2 regions of the Thermobispora bispora DSM 43833 genome follow, and region 2 is predicted to be linked to the other one. Evidence: riboswitches for the same ligand, from Rfam matches in the RefSeq annotation. Region 2 holds a riboswitch; the other holds the start of a gene.

Region 1 (11,698 bases), 890 kb from region 2:
TCGACAGCGACCTCACCACGGCGGGCCGGCACCCCGAGAGCGACATCTTCCTCGACGACGTGACCGTCTCCCGGCGGCACGCGGAGTTCTACCGGCGGGGCGGCCGGTTCACCGTCCGCGACGTCGGCAGCCTGAACGGCACCTACGTCAACCGGGAGCGCATCGAGGAGGCGCCGCTCGCGAGCGGCGACGAGGTGCAGATCGGCAAGTTCCGTCTGGTGTTCCTCACGCGCGGGCCTGGAGGGCAGTGAATCGGTGAGGAGGGAGGATCATGGGCGCGCAGGCCGTACGGGCGTTCATGAGCATCGGGGAGGTGCTCGCCCAGCTCCAGGGCGAGTTCCCTGACATCACCGTCTCCAAGATCCGGTTCCTCGAGGGCGCCGGGCTCATCGAGCCGCAGCGCAGCCCGTCCGGGTACCGCCGGTTCACGCACAAGGACGTCGAGCGCCTGCGGTACATCCTCCGGGCGCAGCGCGACCACTACCTGCCGCTCCGCGTGATCAAGTCACAGCTGGAGCAGCGCGACGCGCTGACCGAGCCCGGCCCGATCCAGGCGCCCCCGGTCAAGATGACCCGGGAGGAGCTGCTCAAGTCGGCCGGGATCGACGAGGAGCTGCTCGGCGAGATGGAGGCGTACGGCCTGGTCACCCCGGTGGCCGGCCACTACGAGGGCGAGGCGCTCGAGGTCGCCCGTAAGGTCGCCGCGCTCACCCGGTTCGGGCTGCAGCCGCGGCACCTCAGGGCGATCAAGGTGGTGGTCGAGCGGGAGGCCGCCATGATCCAGCACGCGGTGGCGCCGCTCATGCGCCGCCGCAAGCCCGGAGCGATCGCCGAGGCGGACGAGGTGGCACGGGAGATCTCCGGACTTCTCCAGGATTTGCACAACTCATTACTGCGTGACGGTGTTCGCGGCGTCCTGGGCAGATGAGGGACGCAATTGCAGCCCTGCGGTGTTACGTTGAATGCCAGGTGATATGCCGTAACGCTTGAGACGGAGCCGCCCGTGTTGCAGATGGAGGTCGTGGGGGTTCGCGTAGAGATGCCCACGAACCAGCCGATCGTCCTCCTGAAGGAGAGGGACGGCGATCGGTACCTGCCGATCTGGATCGGCATGACCGAGGCGACCGCGATCGCGCTGGCGCAGGCGGAGGAGCCTCCGCCCCGGCCGCTCACCCACGACTTGTTCCGGGACGTGCTGAACGCGCTCGGGGTGCAGCTGCAGACGGTCAACATCGTCGCCATCAGGGACGGGATCTTCTTCGCGGATCTCGTCTTCTCCAACGGCGTCGAGGTGAGCGCCCGGCCGTCGGACTCGATCGCGCTCGCCCTCCGCACCGGCGCGAAGATCTACGCCGCCGAGGAGGTCATCCAGGAGGCTGGGGTGACCATGCCGAGCGACCAGGAGGACGAGGTAGCGAAGTTCCGGGAGTTCCTGGACAAAGTCACCCCGGAAGATTTCGGTCGAGCGGGCTGACACTTCCGGCGATTCGGGAGATTAGCCTTCACGACGCGCCGGACAGGGTCGTTGACTGACGATGCGCCCGGTCCTACGGTGCAAGGGAAACCACGGTTGTAGTTCACGAACCCCCAGATCAGACCGTGGGACGAGGGAAAGCCGGAGGTCCGCAGTGGCGGTCAGCAGCGGCGAGGGTAAGACGGCCGGCAAGCACGACCCGGTCCGGGAGTCGGCCCGGGAACGGGCCGGCGAGGAGGGTCTGCTATGCGACGAGCAGCCGGTGACACTGCCCGAGGACATCGGTTACCGCGGCCCCACGGCGTGCGCAGCGGCGGGGATCACCTACCGGCAGCTCGACTACTGGGCGCGCACCGAGCTGGTGACGCCGACGATAAGGGCGGCGAACGGCTCGGGCACCCACCGGCTCTACAGTTTCCGGGACATCGTCGTCCTCAAGGTCGTCAAGCGGCTGCTCGACACGGGGGTGTCCCTGCAGCAGATCCGCACCGCCGTACGGCACCTGCGCGACCGGGGCGTTCAGGACCTCGCGCAGATCACGCTGATGAGCGACGGGGTCAGCGTCTACGAGTGCACCTCGGCCGACGAGGTGATCGACCTCCTGCAGGGAGGCCAGGGGGTGTTCGGCATCGCGCTCGGCCGGGTGTGGCGCGAGGTCGAGGGCTCGCTCGCCAAGCTGCCCGGTGAGCGGGCCATCCCCTCCGGCGGCGAGGCCGAGGCCGACCACCCGGCCGACGAGCTCGCCCGCCGGAGGAGGGCGCGCAAGACCGGGTGACCGAGGTGTCCGGCACCCGGTTGAGGGTAGAGTGACACCGCGCCGGCGACCCCGTGCGGGAGAGACCCCTGTTCGGCAGGGGCGCCGAAGGAGCAACCTTCTCCCCGGAATCTCTCAGGCACCCGTACCGCACGGGCGAGGCAACTCTGAAGAGCAGGCCCACCCGGCAGGGTGCGGCCTCACCGAAGGGGAAAGCCGGGCCCCGGCGGCCCGGTGAAGCTCTCAGGTCGGGCGACAGAGTGGGGAGACCGCAGCGAGGGCCGTGCCGTGCCACCGGACACGGCGGACGCCATGGTCTCGACCCGCCGAGGAGGCACCTGTCATGACCGACCGAGTTACGCTCTCCGACCTCGCCACCCCGCCCTTCGCCACCCGGCACATCGGGCCGTCCGACGCCGACCGGGCCAAGATGCTCGAGGTCGTCGGGTACCGCTCCGTGGCCGAGCTCGTGGCCGCCGCCACGCCCGAGGCGATCCGCACCGGCACGCCGCTCGATCTCCCCGAGCCGGCGAGTGAGGACCAGGTGCTCGCCGAGCTCCGGGCCATCGCGAGCCGCAACCGGGTCCTCACCTCCATGATCGGACTCGGCTACTACGACACGATCACGCCGGCCGTCATCCTGCGGAACGTGCTGGAGAACCCCGGGTGGTACACCGCGTACACCCCGTACCAGCCGGAGATCTCGCAGGGGCGCCTGGAGGCGCTGATCAACTTCCAGACCCTCGTCTCCGACCTCACCGGCCTGCCCGTCGCCGGCGCCTCCCTGCTGGATGAGGCGACCGCGGCCGCCGAGGCCATGGCGCTCGCCCGCCGCGCGGGCAAGGCGAAGTCCCAGGTGTTCGTGGTCGACGCCGACGCGCTGCCGCAGACCAAGGCGGTGCTCGCCACCCGCGCCGAACCGCTCGGGATCACCATCGTCGAGTCGGACCTCACCGGGGAGCTCCCCGAGTGCTTCGGCGTGCTGGTGCAGTACCCGGGGGCGAGCGGCCGGGTGGCAGGCTTCCGTGAGCTCGCCGAGCGGGCGCACGCGGCCGGGGCCATGGTGATCGCCGCGGCCGACCTGCTCGCGCTCACCCTGCTCGTGCCCCCGGGTGAGCAGGGGGCGGACATCGCCGTCGGCTCCACCCAGCGGTTCGGCGTGCCGCTGGGGTACGGCGGCCCGCACGCCGCCTACATCGCGGTGCGGGACGGGCTGCAGCGCCAGCTCCCCGGCCGGCTCGTCGGGGTCTCCAAGGACGCGGACGGGCGGCCCGCCTACCGGCTCGCGCTGCAGACCCGGGAGCAGCACATCCGCCGCGAGAAGGCCACCAGCAACATCTGCACCGCGCAGGTCCTGCTCGCCGTGGTCGCGGCGATGTACGCGGTCTACCACGGGCCGGACGGGCTCCGCCGGATCGCCCGCCGGGTCCACCGCCACGCCGCCGTGCTCGCCGCGGGCCTGCGCGCGCTCGGCGTGGAGGTGGTGCACGACCGGTTCTTCGACACCGTGCTCGCCCGGGTGCCCGGGCGTGCCCGCGAGGTGGTCGCCGCGGCCGAGGAGGCCGGGATCAACCTGCGCCTCGCGGACGACGACCACGTTGGCATCGCCTGCGACGAGAAGACCACCGCGGAGCACGTGCGGACCGTGTGGCGGGCCTTCGCCGGGCCGGACGCGGAGGTGCCGGTGCCCGCCGACCTGGACCTGACCACCCCGGACGCGCTCCCCGCCGAGCTGCTGCGCACCTCGGAGTTCCTCACCCACCCGGTGTTCAACTCCTACCACTCCGAGACGGCGATGCTCCGCTACCTGCGGCGGCTGATGGACAAGGACCTCGCCCTCGACCGGTCGATGATCCCGCTCGGCTCCTGCACGATGAAGCTCAACGCGACCACCGAGATGGAGCCGATCACCTGGCCGGAGTTCGCGGGCATCCACCCGTTCGCCCCCGCGGACCAGGCCCGGGGGTACGCCGAGCTGATCTCCTCCCTCGAGGGCTGGCTCGCCGAGATCACCGGGTACGACAAGGTGTCCATCCAGCCGAACGCGGGCTCCCAGGGCGAGCTCGCCGGGCTGCTCGCGATCCGGGGCTACCACCGCGCCCGCGGGGAGGCGCAGCGCGACGTCTGCCTCATCCCGTCCTCGGCCCACGGCACCAACGCGGCGAGCGCCGCCATGGCGGGCATGCGGGTGGTCGTCGTCGCCTGTGACGCGGACGGCAACGTCGACATGGCCGACCTCGCCGCCAAGATCGAGGCGCACCGGGACACCCTCGCCGCGATCATGGTGACCTACCCGTCGACCCACGGCGTGTTCGAGGAGACGATCACCGAGATCTGCGCCCGGGTCCACGAGGCCGGGGGCCAGGTCTACGTGGACGGCGCCAACCTCAACGCGCTCGTGGGGATCTCCCGGCTGGGCGAGCTCGGCGCGGACGTCTCGCACCTCAACCTGCACAAGACCTTCGCCATCCCGCACGGCGGGGGCGGCCCCGGTGTCGGCCCGGTGGCGGTCAAGGCCCACCTCGCCCCGCACCTCCCGGCGCACATCGCGGCCGCGCCGTACGGCTCGGCGAGCATCCTGCCGATCTCCTGGGCGTACATCCGGATGATGGGGGCGGACGGGCTGCGCCGGGCCACCGAGCAGGCGATCCTGTCGGCCAACTACCTCGCCGCGCGGCTCCGGCCGCACTACCCGGTCCTCTACACCGGGCGGGGCGGGCTGGTGGCCCACGAGTGCATCATCGACCTGCGCAAGATCACGAAGGAGACGGGGATCACGGTCGACGACGTGGCCAAGCGGCTGATCGACTACGGCTTCCACGCGCCGACCATGTCGTTCCCGGTCTCCGGGACGCTGATGATCGAGCCCACCGAGAGCGAGGACCTCACCGAGCTCGACCGCTTCGCCGACGCGATGATCGCCATCCGGCGGGAGATCGACAAGGTGGCGTCGGGCGAGTACGACCGCACCGACAACCCGCTCAAGAACGCCCCGCACACGGCCGAGCACGTGGCCGCGGACGAGTGGCCCCACCCGTACTCGCGGGCCGAGGCGGCCTACCCGGTCCCCGGGCTGCGGGCGGCCAAGTACTGGCCGCCGGTCCGCCGGATCGACCAGGCCTACGGCGACCGGAACCTCTTCTGCTCCTGCCCGCCCGTGGAGGCGTATCAGGACTGACCCGCCGGCAGCCCGCCCGCTCCGGGCGAGCGGGCGGGGCCAGGCCGGGCCCGGGCCGATAGGGGAGCGGCGCGCGTCGCCGGATGGCCGTGTGGCGGTCGAGCGACCCGGCCCGGTGGCGCCCCGGCGCGCGCCACGCCATCCCCGTCTTGCGCCTTCGACGTGCCACGACGGTGCGTCCGCGGGCCTCGCCCGGTGGCGCCCGCCGCGCGCCACGGCATCATGCCGCGGCCCGCTCCGGGTGGGCGGACGGGGAGCCCGGGCCGGGGTCCCTGGCCGGTGGGGGAGCCGCGCGCGGCGGCCCGCAACGGTGCCCGGCCGAAGGCGCGTCGGGAGCCGTGCCGTGCCGGGCGGTTCCGCCACGGCGCGGTACGGAGGCTCGTTAGGATCCTGATGATCTTCAGGACACGAGCGACCTTTGCGAGGCTCCTCCATGACGGCCATCGACTCCGAGCGGCGGATGGGCGAGGCGCGCCGGCTCGCCGAGCACGGTGACCTGGAGGCCGCCGCGGCGATCCTGGCGGAGATCGCGGCGGACGAGAGCGCGGCGGACCGGGAGGAGGCCGCGCTCGGGCTCTCCGTCCTCGCCGAGCGCATGGCCGAGCGGGCCCTGGAGGAGGGAGACCCGGAGCGGGCGGCGGACGTGCTGCGCGCGGCCCTGGCGGTGGAGTCCGTGGCCGACCGGGCGCGGCTGCGCGTCCTGCTCGGCATCGCCCACCTGGAGCTCGCCTGCCGCGAGTTCGCCGGCGCCTTACCGGACGGCGGCGGGGGAGAAGGCGACGCCGAGACCGGTGCGCTCGCCATCGAGCTGCTCGCCCGGACCCTGCCGCTGCGGGGCCGGGACGCCGACGCCGCCGCCGTCTGGCGGTACGGGCTCGGCCACCCCGATCCCGAGCTCGCCGCTCAGGTACGGCTCCGCCTCGGCCGGGACGTCCGCCCGATGGTCGAGGTGGGCGAGGACTGAGCGGCGCCGTACGGCGCGGGCGGTCAGCGGCGGCGCCGCCCGAGCGCGTTGGCGACGTTGATCGCGATGATGCCGGCCCAGGCGGCGAACATCCCGAGCGGGCCCGCGGTCTCGGCCGCGATCGCGGTGAGCGGGACCGCGATGCCGAGCGATCCCAGGGCGAGGATCAACCCGCCGCCGTCCTTCGACCGCTTCGGCCCGCCCTGCGCCTCGAGCTGCGCGGCGACCTCCTGGCGCACCCGTTCGGTGATCTGTGCGTCGATCTTGTCGAGGAAGGAGGCGACCAGGGCGTCGTCGTACTCGGGCCCGAGCTCGCGGCGGGCGCCGATGACGGCCTCGAGATCCTGCCGCTGCGCCGGGGTCAGCGGGGACCGCGGCGCCGCCGAGGACAGCGGATCATATGAGGCCGCCGGGGTGGCCGGTTCGGGTGATGAAGTCTCCGTCACGAGAGCCATTCTCGCCCATGCCCCACCCGGGTTGTTATCCCCCGTCAGGCGGACCGGCATCCGCACGGAGGAGGAGCCGGGCCCGCCCCCGAGGCGGACTAGCGCGGCCGGGAGCCCGCTCGCCGGAGACACCTCGCCTGGTCCGCCGTGCCGAGAGCCCTCGTGGTGAGCGGGCCGTCGTGCCTCGTGGTGAGCGGGCCGCCGCACCGGCCGGTCGTCGGTACGGTCGTGGCATGGAGATCGCGACCCCGCATGGCCCGGCGCTCGCCGAGGTGGACGAGCCGGCCGAGCCCCGGTTCCTCCTGGTGCTCACCCACGGTGCGATGGGCGGCATCGACTCGCCCGACCTGCTCGCGGTCCGGGACGCCGTGCTCGGCTCCGGCGGCGCGGTGGCCCGGGTCGTCCAGCCGTTCCGGCTCCGCGGCGCCCGCGCGCCCGGGTCGGCGGCGAAACAGGACGAGGCCTGGGTCGCGATCGTCGAGGCGCTGCGGCGGCGCCACCCCGGCCTGCCGCTCGTCCAGGGCGGCCGGAGCAACGGCGCGCGGGTGGCCTGCCGTACCGCCTGCGCGGCCGGGGCGGCCGCCGTGATCGCGCTCGCGTTCCCGCTCCACCCTCCGGGCAGGCCGGAGCGCTCGCGCGCGGACGAGCTGCGGAGCGCGGGATGCCCGGTCCTCGCGATCTCCGGAGGGCGGGACCCGTTCGGCATACCGGACGAGGCGGACGTCACCCGCCTGGTGGTCCTGCCCGGGGAGGGCCACGATCTGTCGAAGGACCCGGCCCGGGCCGGGGCCGAGGCGGCCCGCTGGCTGGCGGAGCGGATCCCGGCGGGCTGAGCCGGGGCGCGCCGCGGCGTGACGCGGGCGCGCCGGGACGCTACGCCGCGCCGACCGCGACGTCGGTCGGCCGGTGCGGGGCGATGACCCCGCCGTCGGGCAGCAGCTCCCCGGTGTCCTCGAAGAGCACGACGCCGTTGCAGAGCAGGCTCCACCCCTGCTCGGGGTGGGCCGCGATCACGCGGGCGGCTTCGCGGTCGGGCGCGTCCGCGCCGGGACAGGGCGGGTCATGGGGACACATCGCCGACGCTCCGTTCGGGGTCGAGGTGGTGGTGAACGGATGTCCATGGATCGGCAGGCTCGTCCCGCGGCGGAGGACATCGGCCGGGAGGCGGCCTGCGGAGCGGAGATGACGGACACCAGTCTGCTCCCCGCCGCCCGGGGCACGACATAGCCCTTTCGGGCGGTTTCCGCAGATCAGGAGGGCTATGGGCGGGTACCGGACCCGTCCCGGGCCCAGCCGGAGATGCCGGCGATGAGCGCGTCGAGCCCTTCGGCGAACTCCCGCTCGCCCTCGGCCGTCCGGACCTCGCGGACCTCCGCGTCCGGGTCGGCCCAGCCGGACCGCTGGAGCTCCACGGCGACGCTGCCGTAGACGTACGCGAGCAGCGCCCGGACGGCCGCCGGCGCGGCGTCGCCGAGCCCCGCCTCCCGGAGCTGCTCGGTCTGCTCGGTGAGCGAGGCGAGCGCGGCGCCCTTGGGCGGCCGGGTGAGGGCGAGGGAGAGCACGCCCGGGTGCTCGAGCAGCGCGGCGCGGCGCGCCCGGGCCCAGGCGCGGGCGATGTCCTGCCACCCGGCGGCCGGGCCGGGGTCGACGTGCACGGCGGTGACGTGCTCGGCGAGCGCGTCGAACAGCGCCTCCTTGCCCCGGGGGAGGTGGTGGTAGATGGCCATCGCCTCCACCTGCAGGGCGTCGCCGAGCTTGCGCATGGTGAGGCGGCGCAGGCCCTCGGCGTCCGCCAGGTGCAGGGCGGCCTCGATGATCCGTTCGCGGGACAGTGGCACGGGGGGTCGCTTGGCGGGCATGCCGCCACCCTGCCACACGGTACCTTACTTTGTAAAGGCGTCGGCCGTGCGCCGGTGCTCCCCACCGCCCTCGTCACGCCGTCCTCCGGGCAGCGCGTACGCTTATGGCGACGGTTGCCGGAACTGGAGGGCTGAGATGGCGTATTTCCGGCCACGGGTGAGCCGCGAGGCCGAGGTGCGGTACCACGCCGACCGGGAGATCGCGAAGAACGTCCCGGATCTGCTCCGGAAGGCGGTGGAGGCCGAGCGGCGCCTGGTGGACCTGCGCACCTCCGGCGCGCCCCTGGAGCAGGTGCGAGAGGCCGCGCTCGAGTACGATCGCGCCCTCGCCGACGCCCTGCGCGCCGCGGAGGCCGCGCAGCGCGCCGCGGCCGGGGTGAAGGCGTACGACAGCCGGATCGCCCGGCGGAAGGCGAAGTCCACCCCGGAGGGGGCGTTCTGGGCGGCCGAGGTGCACCGCCTGCGCACGCTGCGGGAGGCGCACCGGCTCAACGGCATCCCGCGGGTGCCGCGCCACGTCCCCAGCGCCCGCTAGGGGCCGGTCCTCCGGCCGCGGGCCCGGCGGGCGCACGCGCCGCCGTACGCCCGGGCCGGGTGGCGGACGCGCGGCCCCGGAGACGGCGACGGCCCGCGCCGGTGGGCGCGGGCCGGATCAGGCGATCTCGCGATGGCCGGCTCTAGGCCGCGCAGCTCGCTCGCCCAAGGAACGCAGGGTCGCCGCGCCACGGCGCGCGGCCGCGGCTCAGCAGGCCCAGTCCATGAGCGGCCGGGCGTTGCTGGGGTGGCGGAGCTTGGAGAGCGACTCCTTCTCGAGCTGGCGGATCCGCTCCCGGGTCAGCCCGAGCCGCTTGCCGATCTCGTCGAGGGTGTGCGGCTTGCCGTCCACCAGCCCGAAGCGCAGGCTCATGATCTTCGCCTCGCGCGGGGACAGGTTGTCGAGCATCCCCTTGAGCTGCTCCGCGAGGAGCTGCCGGTCGACGATCTCGGACGCCTCGAGCGAGTCCACGTCCTCGATCAGGTCGCCGATGCAGGTCTCCCCGTCCTCGCCGATCGTGGAGTCGAGGCTGATCGGCTGCCGGCTCGTCCGGAGCAGCTCCTCGATCTGGTCCGGCGTCTTGTCCAGCTCGACGGCCAGCTCCTCGGGGGTGGGCTCCCGGCCGAGCCGCTGGTGCATGTCCCGCTCTACCCGCGACAGCTTGGAGAGCATCTCCAGCACGTGCACGGGCAGCCGGATCGTGCGGGCCGAGTCGGCGAAGCCGCGCTGGATGGCCTGGCGGATCCACCACATGGCGTAGGTGGAGAACTTGTACCCCTTGGTGTAGTCGAACTTCTCCACCGCGCGGATCAGGCCGAGGTTGCCCTCCTGCACGACGTCGAGCAGGGACATGCCGCGGTCGGTGTACTTCTTGGCCACCGACACGACCAGCCGGAGGTTCGCCTCGAGCATGTGATCCTTGGCCCGCTTGCCGTCCTCGATGACCCACTCCAGGTCCTCGCGGAAGCCCGGCGGGAGCTTCTCACCGCTCTCCAGCGCCTGCTTGAGCTTGTACTCCGCGTACAGCCCGGCCTCGATGCGCTTGGCGAGCTCCACCTCCTGGGCGGCGGTGAGCAGGGTCCGGCGGCCGATCGACTTCAGGTACGTGTGCACCGAGTCGCCGAGCACCGACGAGGTGTCGTCGAGGTCCGCGGTCCCGCCGTCGGCGAGGTCGGCGTCCGTGATCTCGGCGTCCCGGATGTCGAGGTCCTCCGGCGCGAGGTCGTCGAGGTCCGGCTCGGCCACCTCGGCCGCACCCGCCGCGGCGGCCTCCTCGGCGTCCTTGCGGCGCCTCCGGCTCCCCGCCGTGGCCTTCGTGCGCGAGGCGGCCCGCCCGCCGGACCGGCCGGCGCGCTTCCGCTCCGCACCGGCGCGGCCGGTACGGCCGGCCGCCGTGAGGTCCGCCACGTGCTCGGGACCCGCCTCACCGCCCGCGGCCGCGTCCTCGGCGAGCTGCACCCCGGCTTCGGCGAGCTCGTGCAGGATCGAGCGCCCCTCGGCAGGGCTCACCCCCGCCTTGGCGAAGGCCGCACGCAGCTCCGACAGGGAAAGCCGGCCCTGCGCACGCCCCCGCTCCAGCAGTTCGTCGAGGGGCGTCGGGGTCGCCTGGCGCTCGGGCGAAGCCGCCATGGCGGTGCGGGGCATGGGGAACCTCCTCCAAGGCGGAGTCAGTGACGTGCGGATCGTTCAGGGGTGCGTTGCTCCGGCGGCGCGCACCGCTATCAATAACGCCCTCACGTCCAGTTTGTTCCCTCTGCCCGTTCTGCTGGGCGGCGCTGGTCACTCGCGGGGGGCGATGGTGATGGTCACCCGGGGGTCCTCGGTCCGCGGGCGATCCGCGCCCCCGCGGTCCGTCTCCAGGCCGGAGGTCAGCTCATCCACCCACCGCTCCACCTCGGAGAGGTCCGCGACGAAATCGCTCGGCGGCGCGGTGGGCGGCTTGACGCCGCGGTCGCCGGGGGACGCGGCCGGCACGTCGTCCTCGACCTCGCGCGGGATGTGGACCTCCACCCGGCGGGCGTCCTCCCCCTGGAGCCGGTTCGCCGCGGCGGCCACCGTCACGGAGACTCCCCCCACGACGACGGCGGCCACGACGCCCGCGGAGACGAGCCTCTTCCGGGTCTGATTCATGCGGACCCTCCTCCGTTTCCTGGGAACGCGCCCGAGCCGTTCCGCAACGCGACCAGATCCGGCTTCCCGTTGGGCAGCAGCGGGATCTCCGGCACCACCTCCACCACCTTCGGGGCGGCGTAGGCGGGGAGCCGCTCCTTGGCGAAGGCGCGCAGGCCGTCGCGGGTGACCTCGCCGGCCACGACGGCGACCACGACCTCCCCCCACTCGGGGTCGGGCCGGCCGACCACCGCGACGTCCCGGACGCCGGGATGCTCCGCGAGCACCCGCGCGACCGCCGAGGCGACGACCTTCTCCCCACCGGTGATGATCACATCGTCGGCCCGGCCGAGCACGGTCAGGCGGCCGTCCTCGATCA
Region 2 (11,698 bases):
GGCCGGGCGCGAGCGCGCGGGCGATCGCCTCCCCCACCCCGCGGGAGGCGCCGGTGATCAGAGCCGTGGGCCGCATGATCCCAGCTTAGGGGCGTGCCGGGCGTGACGGACGGCGCGCCCCGGCCCGGGTCACCGCGGCGAACGGCCTCACCACGGCCACTCACCAGGGCGGACGGCCTCGCCAGCGGCGGGCGCCGGCGTCCGGTGCTCGCCCGGCCGCGCGGGCACCTGGCGAAGCCGGACTCAGCCTTTGCCGCGCCCGACCGCTGTCCCGACCGGAAACCGGGAAAGCTCCGGGTGCGTAACCTCTCCTTCACACCGCGGACCGAGCGCGCGTGCGGCCATGCCCGGGAAACCGCGGGCCGAAGGCGGGGCACTCGGTGCGCCGTCACCGGGTGCCCCGGCCTCGGCCAGGCGGGCGGCTCCCGCCACCGGGCCGGCCTGGGCTGACTCCTTCCGGCCCCGCGACCGCGGCCGGGCGGACGCGATGACCCCTAGAGCCACGCGATGACGCCGGGACGCCCGGGCCCGGCCGGATGAGGCCGTCGCGGGAGCGATCGTGCGGCGCTGCCGGTCGCCGTGCCGGCGGCGCGGCCAGGCGAAGCCGGGCCCCGGTCAGTCCACCTCGGGCACGTCCATGCCGAACTCGATGTCGCCGTCCTCGACCCGGCGCAGCTTGATCTCCTCCACCCAGGCGTAGGCGAACCGCCGGATCGCGGTGATCCGCTCCTCGTCCACGCCGTACCGGGTGAACGCCTCGTCGGCGAGCTGATCGACGGTCTCCAGCCGCTGGACCAGCTCCTCCGTGCGCCACTCGTCCGCGTGCCGCGCGCCGAGCCGCTCCAGGTCGCGGAAGCCGTACCGGTCACCGGCCGCGGCCACGTCGATGAAGTCCCGGGGCAGGCCACGGTCGTGCAGGGCGCGCACCGCGAGGCCCACCGCGTCGTCCAGGCCCACGACCAGGCAGACCCCGGCGTCCAGCGGGGCGTCCCGCAGGTCCTCCCGGGACAGCTCGACCGCGCACGACCACCCGGCGATCTCGTCGGTGACGAGCACCCGGGCCATCCGGGGGCCGCCGGCCTCGGGCTCGGCGGAAAGGCCCCGCTCCCGGAGGGCGGCGGCCATGGCCGCGGCGGGCTCGGTGATCGGCGCCCGGTGCGCGGTCACGAGGCACAGGTCGTCGGCCCGCCGGTCCGCGCAGCCGTGGGCCTGCAGCGCGTACCCGCCGGCGAGCAGCAGGCCGTACCGCTCGCGCACCCGGCCGGTGTCCTCGATGATCCGCAGATGGACGGCGGAGGGTCTCACGGCTGGGGGTCCTCATCTGACGGGCCGGACCGGGGAGGCTCCGCCGGCCGCGTGCCCGGCCGGCTAGCCACGCACACCGTAACGCAAGCGCAGCAGCCGCACGGTCTCGATGATGGCGTGCCACGTGAGGCAGAGCTCGGCCTCGGCCCGCTCGGTTCGCGCCTCGGCGGCGAGCACCCGGTCGCCGGTGAGGCACGCCGCCTCCCGTTTCACCCGGGCGGCGGCCTCCTGGAACGCGAAATGCTCCCGTGTCTCCACCGCGGCCACCCAACCTTCCGAATGATCGTCCCGGGGGACGAATACCCACATGCCGCCGCGGAGATACCCGAACCCCCTGGCCGCCCGGAGCGTCGCGGAGGCCCGGGCCGCCGGGCCGTACCGCTGGGCGGCCACCGGGCCGTACGGCGGGCACGGGACCGCCGGGCCCTCGGCCGTACCGCCGGGCACCGGAGTGCTCCATGCTCGGCCGTACGCCGGGACCGGACCGCCCGGACCTCGCCCCGGCCGGCGGGGCGGGCCCGGCCACGGACCCCGGCGCCCCGGCCGATTCCCCCGCACCGGCCGCATCCCCGGCGCCCGGCCCGCTCCCGGCCCGGCCGGCCACGGTATGGGCAGGGGACATCACAGGCCGGGATGCGGTCCACTAGGCTGGCAGCGCACCGATGACCCCGCGCGGGAGAGCGTCCTGGCAGCCGGTCAGGACCCCTGAAGGAGCAAGCCCTCCCCGCGAACCTCGCAAGGCAAAGGACCGCGCGGGCTAGGTGTCCTCTGGAAAGTGGGCCGTGCGGCGGCGTCCCGCGGGACCGGCCTGGCGTGGTCGGCGCTCGACCGCGAACAGGAGCGGATCCGGTGGGATCGCCCAGGGTCCCGCCGAAGGTGAAAGTCCGTTAAAACACGGGCGAAGCTCTCAGGCGCCGATGACAGAGGGGGAGGATGCTTTCGTCCGTCCTTTCCGAGGTGCGACCATGTCCCGACCCACCCCTTTGCGCGAGGTGCATGAGCGCTTGGGCGCGACTTTGACCGACTTCGCCGGCTGGCTGATGCCGCTCCGCTACGGGAGCGAGTCCGCGGAGCACCGGGCGGTGCGCACGGCCGCCGGGCTGTTCGATCTCTCCCACATGGGAGAGATCTTCGTGACCGGGCCCCAGGCGGGCGAGGCGCTCGATTACGCTCTCGTCGGCCATCTGAGCGCCCTCGCCGAGGGCCGGGCCCGGTACACGATGATCGTCAACGAGCACGGCGGGATCATCGACGACCTGATCGTCTACCGGCTCGCCGGGGACGAGTACCTCGTCGTCGCCAACGCGGCGAACACCGCCACGGTCGCCGCGGAGCTGACCGCACGGGCCGGGTCCTTCGACGCCCAGGTCACGGACCGATCCGCCGAGTACGCGCTCATCGCCCTCCAGGGGCCGAACAGCGTGGCGATCCTGCAGAAGCTCGCCGACACGGACGTGGCCCCGATCCCCTACTACGGCGTCCGCTCCGGCACGGTCGCCGGGACGCCCGCGCTGATCGCCCGGACCGGGTACACGGGGGAAGATGGTTTCGAGCTGTTCGTCCGCGCCGAGGACGCGGTGGCGACGTGGCAGGCCCTCACCGAGGCCGGTACCGAGCTCGGCCTGGTGCCCGTGGGCCTGGCCGCCCGGGACACGCTGCGGTTGGAGGCGGGCATGCCGCTGTACGGCAACGAGCTGAGCACGGAGCTGACGCCGTACGACGCCGGCCTCGGCCGGGTGGTGCGGCTCGACAAGCCCGGCGACTTCGTGGGCCGGGCCGCCCTCGCCCGCGCCGCCGACACCGGCCCGACCCGCCGGCTCGTCGGGCTGGTGGCCCGCGGCCGCCGGGTGCCCCGCAGCGGCTACCCGGTGCTCCGCGATGGAAGGGTCGTGGGAGAGGTGACGAGCGGCGCTCCCTCCCCCTGGCTCGGCAAGCCGATCGCGATGGCCTACGTGTCCGCCGATGCCGTGGAAGAAGGCGGAGAGCTCGCCGTGGACATCCGCGGCCGCCAGGAACCGGTCGATGTCGTTGAGCTGCCTTTCTACAGGAGGAGCAAGTGAGCAGCATCATTCCCGAGGACCTGAGCTACACCAAAGAGCACGAGTGGGTGGCTGAGCAGGAGGACGGCGTCACCGTGACCGTCGGCATCACGGCGTACGCCACCGAGCAGCTCGGCGACGTGGTGTACGTCCAGGTGCCCGAGGTCGGCTCCACGGTCACGGCCGGTGACGCGGTCGGCGAGGTCGAGTCCACCAAGTCGGTCAACGACATCTTCTCGCCGGTGACCGGCGAGGTGGTGGAGATCAACACCGCGGTGCTCGACGACCCCTCCCTGCTCAACTCCGACCCGTACGGCGAGGGCTGGCTCTTCAAGGTCCGGGTCGAGGAGATGCCGGACGACCTGCTCTCCGCCGAGGAGTACCAGGCGCACATCTCCGGGCAGTCCTGACCGGCCTCGGCGCCCCGGTATGGCGAGGGAGAAGACCGCGGGCGCCGGGCCCATGACCGCCTCGGCAGGGGACGGCGGGAGCCTCCCCCGCCGTTCCGCCGCGCGGCACCGCGGGCGAGGCGCGGGCGGTGGCCATCGGCGCGCCCGGCGAGGTGATGCCCGGTGAGCAGGGGACTCCGCATCGATGCGGCGCGGGTGCTCCGGGAGCACCGGGCCTTCCTGGTCGTGCTGGCGCTCGGCGTCACGCTGCGCGGCCTGGCGGTCCTCGGCTACCGCCCGGCGCTGTGGTTCTGGGCGGACTCGTTCGCCTACCTCAGCTCCGCGCTCGACCTGCGCCCGCTCCCGTCACGGCCGTCCGGTTACTCGCTGTTCTTATGGCTGCTGAGCCCGGCGCGCGACGTGGCCGTGGTGACCGTGGTCCAGCATCTGCTCGGCCTGGCCATCGCCTGCGGCATCTACGCCGTGCTGCGCCGCCGGACCCGGCTGCCCGGGTGGGCGGCCGCGCTCGCCGCGGCGCCGGTGCTGCTCGACGCGCACCAGGTGCAGCTCGAGCACCTGATCATGGCCGACCTGCTGTTCTCGGCCCTGGTCGTCGCCGCGGTCGCCCTGCTGGTCTGGCGGCCGGTGCCGTCCGCGTGGCTCGCCGGCGCGGCGCTGTTCCTGCTCGGGCTCGCGTCGATCACCCGCACGGTCGGGCTGCCGCTGATCGTGGTCGCCCTGGTGCTCATCGCCCGGGCGGGCTGGCGGCCGGTGCTCGCCGGGGCGGCCGCGGCCGCCGTGGTGCTCGGCGGCTACGCGGTCTGGTACCGCAGCGCCCACGGGTCGTTCGGGCTGGGCGGCAGCAACGTCTGGCTGTGGTCGCGGACCATGACGTTCGCGGACTGCTCGGTGATGAGGCCTCCGCGCGAGCTCGCCGTGCTCTGCCCGTCCGAGCCGCGGCTCGCCGCCCCCGCCTACATCTGGGACTCCCGCTCCCCGCTCCAGCGGGTCAAGGGCGAGGACCGGGAGCGGCTCACCGGGGAGTTCGCCCGGCTCGCGATCCTCAGCCAGCCCCTCGACTTCCTGCGCACCGGCCTGCACGACGCCCTCTGGGCGTTCGAGTGGGAGCGCCGGGTCTACCCCTCGCGCGGGTGGCAGAGCGCGTACGTCTTCCCCCGCTCGGTCAAGCCGTTCAGCGACAAGGTCGCCTCGGCCGGCCGTACCGCCACCGAGCTCACCACCGCCTACCAGGGGTCGAGCGGGGCGACCCGGGTGGTCGAGCCGTACGCGGGCTGGCTGCGTGCCTACCAGGAGCACGGTTTCGTGCGCGGCCCGATCCTCGCGGTGATCCTGCTGATCGGGCTCGGCGGCGTGGTGGCGCGGCGGTGGAGCGTGCTGCTGCCCTGGGCGGCCGCGGTGGTGCTGCTCTTCCTCCCGCCGCTGATCGCCGCCTTCGACCACCGGTACGTGGTGCCCGTGGTGCCGCTCGCCTGTCTCGCCGCCGGGCTCGCCGTGGGAGCCCGGTCAGCGGCGGCGGACGTGCACGCGGACCAAGGCCGGCAGGTCCGGCGGGGCGCCAACCGCGCTGCGCGTGCGTGAGACCGCGGACTCCTCCAGCCGGGACACCACCGCGGCCACGTCGGCGCCCGGCCGCAGCGACACCGAGATCCGGATCCGGCGGTTCGGCACCATCCTGACGTGGAGGCGCGCGATGCCCTCGATCCCCTTCAGCGCGACGCCCAGCATCGCGATCCCCACCGGGCTGCGCGCCCCGAGCCGGGCGTCGGCGAGCGCGCTCACCAGCCACCGGATGGCGAGCACGGTGAGCAGGGCGGCCATGACCGCGGCGACCGCGCCCACGAGCGGCGCCTCGACCAGGGCGGCGGGGTCGACGACCCGATCGCCGGGCCGCTCCCGCCCGGCCGCGAGCAGGTAACCGCCGAGGGCGGCCAGGCCCAGGCCGACCGCGGCGATGCCGGCCCGGTGGCCGAGCCGCTGGTGCAGGGTCAGCCGTTCCGCCGGCACAGCCGGACCACCACCTCTCGCGTGAAGGAGACGCGCAGCGCGGAGAGCAGGCCGCCGACGGCGGCGCCCACCTCGTGCAGCACCGGGCCGATCGGCCGGTCGCCGACGACGACGCCGACCTCGATGCGCCGGGCGAGGATGCGCACCCGGGCCCGCCGTACCCCGTCGACCGACCCGGCCGCCGCGGCGAGCGTGCGGCGCAGCCCGGCCCGGGTGAGGCCGATGACGGTCCGCTCGTCCCCCCGCGCGAGCGGCACCAGGCGGGGCCGCCCCGGGAGCAGCGCGAGGGCGAGCAGCCCCATCCCCGCGAGGATCATGAAGATCGCGGCGCAGGCGACCGCGGAGTCCCCGAACGCGGCCCCCGCGGCCCGGTGGAGCCCCCAGTCCGCGACCGGCGATCCGGCGAGCAGCCCGGCGATCTCGAAGGTGAGGGCCGAGCCGGTGACCGCGAGCGCCGCCGCCACCGCGGTGGCGGCGAGCCTCCGGACCGGCCGGAGTGCGGCCGCGGCGCGCCTGCCCGCCCGGTCGTCCGGGCGCGGCTCCGCCGGCCGCTCCACCGCGGTGCCGCTCGCCGCGGGCTTCCCGCGTCCGAGACCCTCCCCGGCGCGCACCCCGCCGAAGATGTCCTGGACCATGCTCACCAGCCGTTCACCTCGCACCGCTCAGGCTCCTCCATGCGATCAGGAACCATCCGTACACGGCCGGCGCGCGCCATGGGCGGATCGGCCGCCCGCTTGCGCGATCATGGGCGGATCGAACCCAAGATTTTGCCCCGCGGCGCGGCGGGGCACCCGGAGCGGCCGCGGCCCGCTCGACGCTCCGGCCGTGGTCGAGCCGGCTCAGGCACGGCCGATCGCCGGCGTCCGCGCGCTCGCTGGGCGGGGATCCCTCCAGGGGTGATGAGCGGACCGTGCAGGTCCTCGCCGAATGCATCGCGGTGACGGATGGCTTGCCGCGAGCCCACCCGGGGTGATGGGCCAGAGATGAACGACCCTCATGATTTTCCGGGCCGCCGGCAGTAGGCTTCGGGCATGGACGTCCGAGAGCGCCTCGACCGGGCGACGGCCGATCTGGAACCGCCCTTCGCCGTGATCGACCTGGACGCGCTGCGGGCCAACGCCGCCGGCATGGTACGGCGGGCGCGCGGCAAGCCGATCCGGGTGGCGAGCAAGTCGATCCGCTGCCGGGCCGTGCTGGAACGGGTGCTCGCCATGGACGGCTTCTCCGGGATCATGGCGTTCACCCTCCCCGAGGCGCTGTGGCTGGTGTCCACCGGGTTCCGCGACGTGCTGGTCGCCTACCCCACCGCGGACCGGGCCGCGCTGCGGGCCCTGGGCTCCGACGAGCACGCCGCCCGGGAGATCACCGTGATGGTCGACTCCCGGGAGCACCTCGACCTGATCGAGGGCCTCCGGCTCCCGAACCCGATCCGGGTCTGCCTCGACATCGACGCCGGCTTCGAGCTGGGCGGCGGCCGGTTCCGCGCCGGCGCCCTCCGGTCGCCCGTCCGCGAGCCCGCCGAGGCGGCCGCGCTCGCCGCCGAGATCGTCAAGCGCCCAGACCTCCGGCTCGTGGGGCTGATGGCGTACGAGGCGCAGATCGCCGGGGTGGGCGACAAGGTCCCCGGCTGGTACGGCCTGGCGGTGCGCTGGATGCAGGCGCGCTCGCAGCGCGAGCTGACCGTGCGCCGCGGCCGGATCGTCGAGGCGGTACGGCGCATCGCCGACCTTGAGTTCGTCAACGGCGGCGGCACCGGGAGCATCGAGAAGACGGCGCGCGAGCGGGTGATCACCGAGATCGGGGCGGGGTCCGGGCTCTACCACCCCCGCCTGTTCGACTTCTACCGCGGCTTCACCGGCCGCCCGGCCGCCCTGTTCGCGCTGCCGGTGGTCCGCCGGCCCGGCCCCGGGGTGGTGACCGTGCTCGGCGGCGGCTACCTCGCCTCCGGGGTGCCCGGCCCCGACCGGCTGCCCCAGCCGTACCTCCCGGCCGGGCTGCGGTACGACAAGAACGAGGGCGCCGGCGAGGTGCAGACACCGCTGATCGGGACCGCCGCGGACGGGCTGCGCCTCGGCGATCGCGTCTGGTTCCGGCACGCCAAGGCCGGCGAGCTGTGCGAGCGCTTCGCCACCCTCTACCTCATCGAGGGCGGCCGGATCGTCGACGAGGTGCCCACCTACCGGGGCGAGGGCAAGACGTTCCTGTGATCGGATGCGGGGCCGGCCGCGCCGGGCACCCGGGCGGCCCGGCCTCCGGGCCCCGGCCGCGCCGGATCAGCGGCGCCGACGCCGGCGCAGCAGCACGATCGCGGCGCCGATGACGATGACCGCGCCGACGCCGATGAGCACGGGGGCCACCCGCGGCGCCGGGTAGGGCTCCGCCTCCCCCTCGGCCTCCCCCGCGGCGGGAGGGGCGACGACGGTGCCCAGGTAGTCCCCGACCGAGCCGATGATCCGCTCCGCGTTGGCCCGGGCCTTGGCCACGCTGCGCCGCGCCACCCGCTTCGGGCTCACCCGGTCCACGATCTCGTCGATGGTCCGGGCGAGCTCCTCCCGGGTGCGCTCGATCCTCCGCTCCAGCTCCTCGGGGTCGGTGCCCTCCGCCATGCGCTCCCCCTCCGTGGTCGACGAATGTGATCAGTCTGCCAGGTCGCCGGTACGGCCCGCACCGCGGGCGCGCCGGGTAGGTTTGTTCACGCGTGCCCGCGCCGACGCGGGCCCCACATGGGAGGACGTGATGAGCAGGCTCCAGCCCGGCGATCCGGCGCCGGATTTCACGCTGCCCGACGCGGACGGCGAGGAGGTCTCGCTCGCCGCATTCCGCGGCAAGCGGGTGATCCTCTATTTCTACCCGGCCGCGATGACCCCGGGGTGCACCAAGCAGGCGTGCGACTTCCGCGACAACCTCGGCGTGTTCACCGAGAAGGGGTACGCGGTGCTCGGGATCTCCAAGGACACGCCGGAGCGGCTGCGCCGGTTCCGGGAACGGGACGGGCTCACCTTCCCGCTGCTGTCGGACCCGGACCTCGTGGTGCACAAGGCCTACGGGGCGTACGGCGAGAAGCAGAACTACGGCAGGACCGTGCAGGGCGTGATCCGCTCCACGTTCGTGATCGACGGGGACGGACGGGTGGAGCGGGCGCTCTACAACGTGAAGGCCACCGGCCACGTCGCCCGGCTGATGAAGGAGCTCGGCCTCGCCTGAGGGGAGGGCCGGGCTGGGCCGAGCGGGCGAGCCGGGCCTCGCCCGGGCCGGCTCCGGCGCCGGGCGGCCGCGCCCGCGTCCGGCACCGCCCGCCATCGGACGCCGCACCGCCGTCCCCGCCCCGGAGGACCGCCTTGCGGTCGCCGGGGCCTCGCGCAGCCTTCGAGGACGCCGCGTGGGCGGCCGAGGCCGCGCCGGACCGGGTGCGCCCCGGCCCCGGGCCCCTGGCGCCCGCAGCGGTGCCGGGCGCTTTTCCGCGCGCTCCCGGAAATAGGACCGGAGTGGCCGGAAGCCCTCCCCATGGGCGGTTGTAATATGGACCAGGTGATCGGCTGGGCGTCATTTCGATCCCAGCCGACCTGGGAAAACGTCTCCCTATCGCCGCCGGGCCGTCGTTCTCGCGACGGCCGATTCGGTTAAGGCGATTAACGGGAAAAGGGGTCGTAGCCCAACCGGCAGAGGCGACGGTTTTAGGTACCGTACAGCGCGAGTTCGAATCTCGCCGACCCCACTCGGCCGTCCTGGCAGGGCCGGCGGCCGGTCACCTGCCGGGCGTCATCCGGTGCCGCGAGCCGCTCCGGGCCCGCCGTACGGCATCACCGGATCCCATCGAGCATCCAGCGGCCACCCGGGCCGCCCCAGCGCGGCCCGTCGCCCGGACCGCGCACCCAGCCGATCCGGTCGCGTTCGGCCCGATCCCAGACCTCATCCGCGATCGCGACCGCCCCGCCGCCGAGCAGCATCCCCACGATCAGCCCGCCCACGCCCACGGCGATGAGCCGCCTCCGGTCGCCCCTGGGCGGGTTCGGCGGCGGACCCCACCCCGGGGCGGTCCACCCCGGGCCACCGGGGCCGTAGGCGTAGCGCACGTCCCCCTGCCCCGGAGCCGGGCCGCCGTGGCCCGCGCCCCAGGCGCCGGCCGTGCCGGGCCCGGGCGGCATGGCGTGCGCCGCGGTCCAGGCCTGTCCGGGAGGAGGAGGCGGGGGAGGCGGCGCGAACGCCCCGGGCGCTCCCATGGGCCCCGGTGCCGCTCCGGTGCCCTGCCCGGTCACCGCGCCCGCCGCCTCCCCCGGGGGAAGCGGCGCATCATCGCCTTCCGGCCGCGGGCCGCGCGCCTCGCCACTGCCGTGCGGCCCAGCGTCGCGATCTGACATTCAGATCCCCTTTGCCCCGCTTCGATGAAGCGCACCCGATCGGCAATCATGCGCGGGCGGGCGTAAGAACCGTGTAAGCGGACCGCGGTAGCCGCATGCGACCTGAGTCGCACCCCGGCGTCCGCCCCAGGGGCGACGGCGCACCGCGGCGCCGTACGTACAGTGAGGACGTGTTCGGCAGGCTACGCGCGTGGCGGCAGCGGCATCAGCGGCTCCTGGACGTCCTGACCCTCGCGCCGCTCGCGCTGCTCTCCCTCGCCACGGCCGATCGGCTGACGCCCTGGCCCGCGGCGATCGTGCTCACCGCGGCGATGTTCCTCCCGCTGCTGTGGCGGCGGAGCCACCCGCGTGAGGTCTTCGCCATCATCGCCCTGGCCTGCTTCGTCCAATGGCTGGCCGGCGTCATGGCCTTCCCGGGGAACTTCGCCATCCTCATCGCCCTGTACAGCGTGGCCGCGCAGTGCGCCGGCCTCTGGTCGGTGGCGGCCTGGCTCATCTGCGAGTTCGGCCTGGTGCTCGTCATCTACTCCGCTCGGCCCTCGCCGTGGTCCGCGTTCATCACCTCGTCGGTCTTCGTCAGCTCGATCTGGCTCGCCGGCCTCTACGCCAACACCCGCCGGCGGTACGTGGAGAGCCTGGTGGAGCGGGCGGAGCGGGCCGAGCGGGAGCGGGACCAGCAGGCGCGGATCGCGGCGGCCGCCGAGCGGGCGCGGATCGCCCGGGAGCTGCACGACGTGGTCGCGCACAACGTCAGCGTGATGATCGTCCAGGCCGATGGGGCGGCCTACGCCATCGACACCGACCCGGAGCAGGCCCGCCTCGCCATGCAGGCCGTGGCCCGGACCGGCCGGCAGGCGCTCGCGGAGATGCGGCGGCTGGTCGGGGTGCTGCGGCAGGACGCCGGCAACCCGGCCGAGGAGTACGCCCCGCAGCCGGGCATCGACCAGCTCACCGACCTGATCAAGCAGGTCAACGACTCCGGGCTGCCGGTGGAGTTCACGGTCAACGGGACGCCGCAGGACCTCCCCGAGGGCAAGCAGCTCGCCATCTACCGCATCATCCAGGAGGCGCTCACCAACACCCTCAAGCACGGAGGGCCGGGCGCCCGTGCCACGGTGGAGGTGACGTACGGCGCCGACGAGATCGTGCTGCGGATCACCGACGACGGGCGCGGCGCGGCGGCGCCGCAGGCCGAGGGCGGGCACGGGTTGATCGGCATGCGGGAGCGTGCGGCGATGTACGGCGGGACCGTGACGGCCGGGCCGCGCCCGGGCGGCGGGTTCCAGGTGGTCGCCCGGTTCCCGGTCGGGGGCCAGGAGTGAGCGGCGCGGTGGCCACGGCGCCCGTGACCGGACCCGGTCACGCGGCCCGCCCGGCGCGGATCCCTCCCGCGCCGGCGCCCGGCGCCGGGCCGGCCACGGAAGGGGAGGAACGCGGATCGATGACCAGCGGAAGGGGAGTGCGACAGCGGTGATCCGGGTGTTTCTCGTCGACGATCAGGAATTGGTGCGGACGGGCTTCCGGATGGTCCTGAACGCGCAGCCGGACATCGAGGTCGTCGGCGAGGCGGGGGACGGCCAGG

The links. A riboswitch is a leader RNA that binds a small molecule or an ion and turns the genes downstream of it on or off. The one in region 2 is predicted to bind glycine.
Region 1: linked by a shared signal. The riboswitch ahead of gcvP (aminomethyl-transferring glycine dehydrogenase) and the one ahead of gcvT (glycine cleavage system aminomethyltransferase GcvT) in region 2 are both predicted to bind glycine.

What each region holds. Positions count from the first base shown of each region.
Region 1 is NC_014165.1:1,964,015-1,975,712, forward strand. Features, by position in the region: gene TBIS_RS08425 (FHA domain-containing protein) at 1-251, shown strand, start outside; gene ftsR (transcriptional regulator FtsR) at 272-928, shown strand; gene TBIS_RS08435 (bifunctional nuclease family protein) at 1,004-1,474, shown strand; gene TBIS_RS08440 (MerR family transcriptional regulator) at 1,629-2,249, shown strand; glycine riboswitch at 2,296-2,389, shown strand; glycine riboswitch at 2,390-2,497, shown strand; gene gcvP (aminomethyl-transferring glycine dehydrogenase) at 2,572-5,406, shown strand; gene TBIS_RS08450 (hypothetical protein) at 5,840-6,370, shown strand; gene TBIS_RS08455 (hypothetical protein) at 6,394-6,816, opposite strand; gene TBIS_RS08460 (alpha/beta hydrolase family protein) at 7,050-7,649, shown strand; gene TBIS_RS08465 (DUF5999 family protein) at 7,690-7,890, opposite strand; gene TBIS_RS08470 (TetR/AcrR family transcriptional regulator C-terminal domain-containing protein) at 8,076-8,675, opposite strand; gene TBIS_RS08475 (hypothetical protein) at 8,812-9,210, shown strand; gene TBIS_RS08480 (RNA polymerase sigma factor) at 9,418-10,854, opposite strand; gene TBIS_RS08485 (hypothetical protein) at 10,990-11,340, opposite strand; gene TBIS_RS08490 (AMP-binding protein) at 11,337-11,698, opposite strand, start outside.
Region 2 is NC_014165.1:1,076,341-1,088,038, reverse strand. Features, by position in the region: gene TBIS_RS04810 (SDR family oxidoreductase) at 1-76, opposite strand, end outside; gene TBIS_RS04805 (hypothetical protein) at 616-1,305, opposite strand; gene TBIS_RS18975 (hypothetical protein) at 1,369-1,563, opposite strand; glycine riboswitch at 1,969-2,066, shown strand; gene gcvT (glycine cleavage system aminomethyltransferase GcvT) at 2,271-3,365, shown strand; gene gcvH (glycine cleavage system protein GcvH) at 3,362-3,754, shown strand; gene TBIS_RS04785 (hypothetical protein) at 3,917-5,332, shown strand; gene TBIS_RS04780 (hypothetical protein) at 5,258-5,758, opposite strand; gene TBIS_RS18060 (DUF6286 domain-containing protein) at 5,740-6,417, opposite strand; gene TBIS_RS04770 (amino acid deaminase/aldolase) at 6,790-7,965, shown strand; gene TBIS_RS04765 (DUF3618 domain-containing protein) at 8,032-8,364, opposite strand; gene bcp (thioredoxin-dependent thiol peroxidase) at 8,495-8,962, shown strand; tRNA gene TBIS_RS04755 (tRNA-Leu) at 9,400-9,473, shown strand; gene TBIS_RS04750 (hypothetical protein) at 9,559-9,831, opposite strand; gene TBIS_RS04745 (sensor histidine kinase) at 10,287-11,438, shown strand; gene TBIS_RS04740 (response regulator transcription factor) at 11,587-11,698, shown strand, end outside.